DNA from 2 places in the Pseudomonas sp. DTU12.1 genome. Region 2 is predicted to be linked to the other one. Evidence: riboswitches for the same ligand, from Rfam matches in the RefSeq annotation. Region 2 holds a riboswitch; the other holds the start of a gene.

Region 1 (3,206 bases), 2.2 Mb from region 2:
CGCGCCCGCCAACCACCACGGTGGTGCCGGCCATCAAGGGCGCCGAGGACAGCTGGTAATAGCTGTCCGGCACGTTGCCCAGGCCGGCTTTCAGATCCACTTGGCCGTGGTTGCCAAAGCCTTCGCAGAACTCACCAGTATCGGCATCCACCGCAATCAGCCGTGCATCGATGGTATTGGTCAACAGGCGTCGCTGGCATTGCGCACCGGCGGGCACGCTGGCGGCAATGATCGGCGAGCTGTTGGCCTGGGTCGGTTGGGCGATGGGCGCACTGGCGTCGAAATAGGCCATGCCACGGCAGCGCTGCCATACCGCCGATTGGGCGTTGATGCTGTTCTTCCACAGCTCTTTGCCGGTGTCGGCATCCAGCGCGATCAGGTTGTTATGGGGCGTGCAGATAAACACCTTGTTGCCGATCTGCAGGGGCGTGAGTTGATCTTCGGCGCCGTTGCCGTCGCTGATGGCCACATCACCGGTGCGATAGGTCCAGGCCACCTTGAGCTTGTCGACGTTGCTGCGATTGATCTGGTCCAGGGCGGCAAAACGGCTGCCGCCTTCGGTGTTGCCGTAGTGTGCCCAGTCCTTCTGCGCCTCTGCCGGCGCAACGGGTGTCAAGCCTGGGCCATCGCCGTTTGGTGCGACGCTGGGGTGGGCGACAAACATATTGCCCGCCGCCACGGCCAATGCCACCGCCAGCACGCCCGCTACACCGTAGGCACCACGGCCTGCGGCCGGTGCCAGCCACGGATAGACCAGCGCTACCGCCAGGCCAATAACGGCGAACATGAACAGCCGCGAAAACAGTGGCCAGAACACCAGGCCTACATCCAATACAGCCCACACGGCAGTGCCGAGCAGAAAGGCAGCGAACAACCAGGCACCCGCCGGTTTGCGCTGTGCAATCAACAGACCCGCGATGGCCATGGCCACGCCGCCGACCAGGAAGTAGCCCGAGCCTCCCAGGCTCAGCAGTTTTGCGCCGCCGACAGCCAAGGCCACGCCGAGCAGGACGATAATGACGCCCAAGCCCAGCAACAGGAATCGAGAGGCGCCAGTGGCGCGGTGTGTGTGTTTCATGTCGAGAAAGCCCGAGGGTGATGGTCCAGGGGGGTAATGATAGCAAGCTAATTAACTGCTTGGTACATTCTATCTGCGCCCAAAAGCAAAAGCCCCGATTAACGGGGCTTTTGCTGGGTACAAGGTCGCGAGTCAGACGGACAGGTGCTCATACAAAATCGTTGCACCGACGATCATCAGTACCACGCCGCCGACGATCTCTGCGCGCTTGCCGAACACGGTGCCCAGGACCCGGCCGAGCATCACGCCGATGGTGACCATGGTCATGGTCGCCAGGCCGATGGCGGCGGCGGCCACCCAGATATTCACATCGACAAACGCCAGGCCGACACCGACCGCGAGGGCATCGATACTGGTGGCAAATGCGGTGACGGCGAGGACCAGGAAGGAGTGCTGGGCGCTTTTCTCTTCGGCCTCGTCTTCATGCTTGAGGCCGTTGTAAATCATGTGCAGGCCCAATACCACCAGCAAGGTAAAGGCGATCCAGTGGTCCCAGTTTTCCACCCAGCGCGTGGCGGCTTGGCCGATCAGCCAGCCGATGATCGGGGTGATGGCTTCGATGACGCCGAAAATCAGGCCGGTGCGCAGCGCTTCGGCCAGGCGAGGTTTGTGCAGGCTTGAGCCTTTGCCGATAGCAGCGGCAAAGGCATCCGTGGACATGGCCAGGGCCAGGAGAATCAGGGAAACAGGATTCACGGGTGATCTTCCAGTCGGGCTATGAGTCAACGACACAACCACACGCCCGACTTTAGGCATGGATGTGTCGCTGGTCTCACCAACCAAAAGGTGTTCGTACCACGGCAGGTTGCCGAGAATGTTGATACGAACGCTTGCGAAAGGCTCACAAGCAGGCTACTCCCCAACGAGGTCCGGGATCTTATGCGCACACACATGAAAAAAACGTCAAAGCCCGCCAGCAAGCCGCTCAACTTGAATGAAGCGGCGCGCCTTGGTTGATCCGCAGTTCAGCGCATAGCCCGCCCTGGGGCAGGTTGTACAACTGCAGGCTGCTGTCGATCTTGTTGACGATCATCTGCACAATCGCCAGTCCCAACCCGGCGCCGTTGCCGTGCCCCTGGGTGTAGAAGCGCTCGAACAGGCGCGCATACTCACCCTCATCGATACCGGGGCCGGCATCCTCGACGCTGATATACACCGCTCCGCAGCCTTGCGGTTGTACTTGGACCCTGACCTCGCTGCCAGGCGGGGCGAAGTTCAGGGCGTTGGTCACCAGGTTCTGAAGGGCGATGGCCAGGGCAATGGGGTCGGTCTTGACCAGGCAGTGGTGGTCGCTGTCGAGGATCAGCTCGATATCCTTTGCCAGCGCCAGGGGTGCCAGTTCGGCCAGTTCCTCCCGCACCAGCTCGGTCAGTTCCACTTCGCATCGCTCGGGGTTGGCCAGGTGCGGCTCGATACGCGCCATGGTCAGCAACTGACTGGCGATGCGCGTGGCGCGGTCGACGGCGCTGACCAGAAACTCCAGGGCTTCCTCCCGTTGCTGTGGGGTGCCGGCCATCTGGGCGTTTTGCGCATGGATCCGCAGGATCGCCAGAGGCGTGCGCAGCTCGTGGGCGGCATCGGCGATAAAACGTCGTTCTCGCGCCAGCAGGTTGTCGATCTGTTGCAACAGGCGATTGAGCGCGGTCTGCATGGGTTCGAGGTCGTGGGGCAGGGGACGCAGATTGAGCGGTTTGAGGGTTTCGGTAGTGCGTCCACGGATGGTACGGGCCATTGCGCGCAACGGCTGCAACCCCCAGCCGATGGTCAGCCAGATCAAGGTGGCCAGCAGCGGCACGCCAATCACACTGGGCCACAGCGTATGGCCGACGATGCGCTGGATCAGGTCCTGGCGAATGTCATCACGCTCGCCCACCCAGATCAGCAGTCCTTGCTGTGGGTCCTTGAGCAGGAAGGCGCACCAGTCGTGGCCGTTGTCCATCAGGTCGTGGGCGCCGAGGGTCGCCGGTGGTGCCTTCAGTTCCGGGGCTTCGGCCGAGCGCACCAGCAATTGGCCGTCAGTGCGCCACACCTGGAATGTCAGGCGGGTTTCGTAAGGGTGCGCTGCTCCAGTGTCGCCCACGCGGCTCATGGCTGCGTCGAAGGCCTGGTAGAGCCGGTTCCAATCGTT
Region 2 (3,206 bases):
CGACGAGATGAACGCCAACTGCGGGCCTGGCGGCAAGATCTTTGTCTACAGTGGGCTGATCGACACGCTCAAGTTGACCGATGATGAATTGGCCGCGGTCATGGGCCATGAAATTGCCCACGCCCTGCGTGAACATGGCCGTGAAGCCATGTCCAAGGCCTATGGCATCGAGATGGCCAAGCAAGGCGCCGGCGCATTGCTGGGCCTGGGCCAGGACAGCATGGCGCTGGCCGACACGGTGGCCAACTACGGCATGACCTTGCCCAACAGCCGCAGCAATGAAAACGAAGCCGACCTGATTGGCCTGGAACTGTCGGCCCGCGCCGGTTACAACCCGAACGCCGCGATCACGCTGTGGAACAAGATGGCCAAGGCCTCGGAAGGCGCACCGCCTGAATTCATGAGCACCCACCCGGCCTCCAGCAGCCGGATCGCTTCGCTGCAGGCGGCGATTCCCAAGGTGATGCCGCTTTACCAACAGGCCAAGAAGTCCTGATAGCTCGGACTGTGTGAAGCGCCAAATGTGGGAGCTGGCTTGCCTGCGATAGCGGTGTATCAGTTACATATTTATCAACTGAGCCACTGTTATCGCGGGCAAGCCCGCACACCACATCAGATCCAGCCGCTGCTTTGCATGGCCTTGTACACCGCCACCAGCGCCAGGATGAAGAACGCCGAGGCCGCCAGGCGCCGAATCAGGGTCAATGGCAGTTTCTCTGCCGCGAAATTCCCCGCCAGAACCACCGGCACGTTGGCAATCAGCATCCCTAAGGTGGTGCCGATAATCACCAGCCACAACTCCGGATATTGCGCCGCCAGCATCACTGTGGCGATCTGCGTCTTGTCACCGATTTCCGCGATAAAGAACGCAATCAGTGTGGTCAGGAACGGCCCGAACTTGCGTGAGGTGCTGGCCTCGTCATCGTCGAGTTTGTCTGGCACCAGGGTCCACAAGGCCGTGGCGCAGAAGCTCGCGGCGAGGATCCAGTGCAGCACCGCGTCCGAGAAGAAACTGCCAAACCAGGCGCCCACGGCACCGGCGGCGGCGTGGTTGGCCAGGGTCGCGGCGATGATGCCGGCGATGATCGGCCATGGTTTGCGAAAGCGTGCGGCAAGAATAAGCGCGAGCAACTGCGTCTTGTCGCCGATTTCGGCCAAGGCAACGATTGCGGTAGGAACGAGAAGTGAATCCAGCATCAGGTAGGTTTCCAGGGGCGGGTCGACACGGCTATGACACGTACAGCCTTCCCGCCCCGGGTAAGGTGTGCGTGTCATAGGTCTTGTCAAACCCCGGTCCGTCTGTGCGGACTCCTGGGTCGCATACGCCATGGTCTGCTGACCAAGTATGTTGACGTATGCCGGACGAGCATGTTGCTCGTGGGAGACTACTCCCCTAGGACGGAGCGGATTCTGCCTTGGCAAAATCCATTCGGCAAGCCTTCTTTTTCAAACGCCCGTCAGCCGCGCTTGGCGCGGTAGATGCGAAAACCCTGGCCCTCAGCCTTGACTGCGCAGACGCCCAGATGCTCTTCGATCAGCGGTTGATACTTCAGGAAGCTATTGGCAACTAGCCGAAGTTCGCCGCCGTTTTTCAGATGTTGGCGTGCTTTTCGCAGCAGGTTTTCCGTTGCGAAATAGTCCGTATGCACCCCGACATGGAACGGCGGGTTGCTCAGAATCGCATCCAGGCCCATGGGCGCGGCGTCGATGCCATCGCCGGTCAGCACGTCGCCTTCCAGGCCATTGGCCTCCAGTGTCAGGCGACTGCTGGCGGTGGCGAAGGCGTCCACATCAAGCAGCGTCACGGTGTTGTGCGGGTAGCGCCGCTTGACCGCCGCGCCCAGCACGCCGGCGCCACAGCCGAAGTCCAGCAGATGACCGCTGGGCAGTTTGTCCAGGTGTTCCAGCAACAGTGCGGTGCCGCGATCCAGGCGGCCATGGCTGAACACGCCCGGCAGGCTGACGACCTTGAGCGGGCCGTCGGCCAGTGGCACTTCAAAGACTTGGGCCAGGCTCGCCAGTTCGGGGGCTGGCGGGGCGTCGGCCACGGTAGCCAGCCACAGTTGGCAGTGCCGCGCATTGTCGAGCTTGCGTGGTTTGCCAAAGGCGTTCAGTTGCTTGGCGGCGCTTTCGATGCCGCCGCGTTTTTCGCCCACCAGGTACAGTTCGGCGCCCGGCAGACGGGCGGCCACGGCCTTGAGGATGTAATCAGCCAGGTCCTTGGACTTGGGCAGGAACACCACCGCCGTATCGAATGCGCGATCCGGCACATTCACCCCGAAATGGCTGCGCTCGGCAAACCGTGCATCCAGCGCCGCCTGGTCGCCGGCATGCCAGCACCAGCCATGGGCATTGGGCAGCCGCCCCAGCAGGTCGTCGGCGGGCAGGCCGGCCAGCAACACGTTGCCTTGAAAAAGTTCGGCCTGACGAAGCAGTACTTCACTGCGCGGATCCATGGTCTGCTCCCTGAAAAAGGAGCGCAGTTTATCAACTGACGACGCGCTGCGGTGCGCCGCTGAAAAAGCCTCGGGCGTTTTCGGTCAATTGGCCGACGATCCGTTGCCGCGCCTCGCGACTGCCCCAGGCACTGTGGGGGGTGATGATCAGCCGCGGGATGTCGCCGGCCAGCAGTGGGTTGCCGGTGGTCGGCGGTTCGACGCTCAGCACATCGGTGGCCGCGCCGCCCAGATGACCGCCGCGCAAGGCATCGGCCAAGGCTTGTTCATCGATCAGGCCACCGCGTGCGGTGTTGACCACAAACGCGCCCGGCTTGAGCAGCGCCAACTCGCGGGCACCGATAAAGTGACGCGTGTGTTCATTGAGCGGGCAATGCAGGGTCAGGGCGTCGATTTGCGGCAGCAGTTCATCCAGCGGTACCCGATCTGCACGGGCCGGGCGGCCAGGAATGGCTCCCAGCACCACGCGCATACCAAAGGCTTCGGCCAGGCGCGCGACGGCGCCGCCCAGTTCGCCGTGGCCGAGCAAACCCAGGGTTTTACCTTCCAGCTCGACAATCGGGTAATCCAGCAGGCAGAACTGCTTGGCTTGCTGCCACAGACCGGCGTCGACGTCTTTTTGATAGTCCTTCAGGCGTGTGGCGAGGTTGAGCAGCAGCATGATCGTATGTTGCGCCACCGAAGGTGTGCCGTAGCCCTGGCAGTTACTTACGGTAATACCCTGGGCACGGGCGGCGGCCAGGTCGACGT

The links. Region 2 has a riboswitch for manganese ahead of GDV60_RS22440 (TMEM165/GDT1 family protein). Riboswitches for the same ligand answer to the same signal wherever they lie in the genome.
Region 1: linked by a shared signal. The riboswitch ahead of mntP (manganese efflux pump MntP) and the one ahead of GDV60_RS22440 (TMEM165/GDT1 family protein) in region 2 are both predicted to bind manganese.

Annotation. Positions count from the first base shown of each region.
Region 1 is NZ_CP045254.1:2,924,606-2,927,811, forward strand. Features, by position in the region: gene GDV60_RS12755 (glucose/quinate/shikimate family membrane-bound PQQ-dependent dehydrogenase) at 1-1,078, opposite strand, end outside; gene mntP (manganese efflux pump MntP) at 1,211-1,774, opposite strand; yybP-ykoY riboswitch at 1,780-1,951, opposite strand; gene GDV60_RS12765 (sensor histidine kinase) at 2,004-3,206, opposite strand, start outside.
Region 2 is NZ_CP045254.1:5,084,574-5,087,779, reverse strand. Features, by position in the region: gene GDV60_RS22445 (M48 family metallopeptidase) at 1-496, shown strand, start outside; gene GDV60_RS22440 (TMEM165/GDT1 family protein) at 613-1,197, opposite strand; yybP-ykoY riboswitch at 1,287-1,406, opposite strand; gene GDV60_RS22435 (class I SAM-dependent methyltransferase) at 1,458-2,456, opposite strand; gene GDV60_RS22430 (2-hydroxyacid dehydrogenase) at 2,488-3,206, opposite strand, start outside.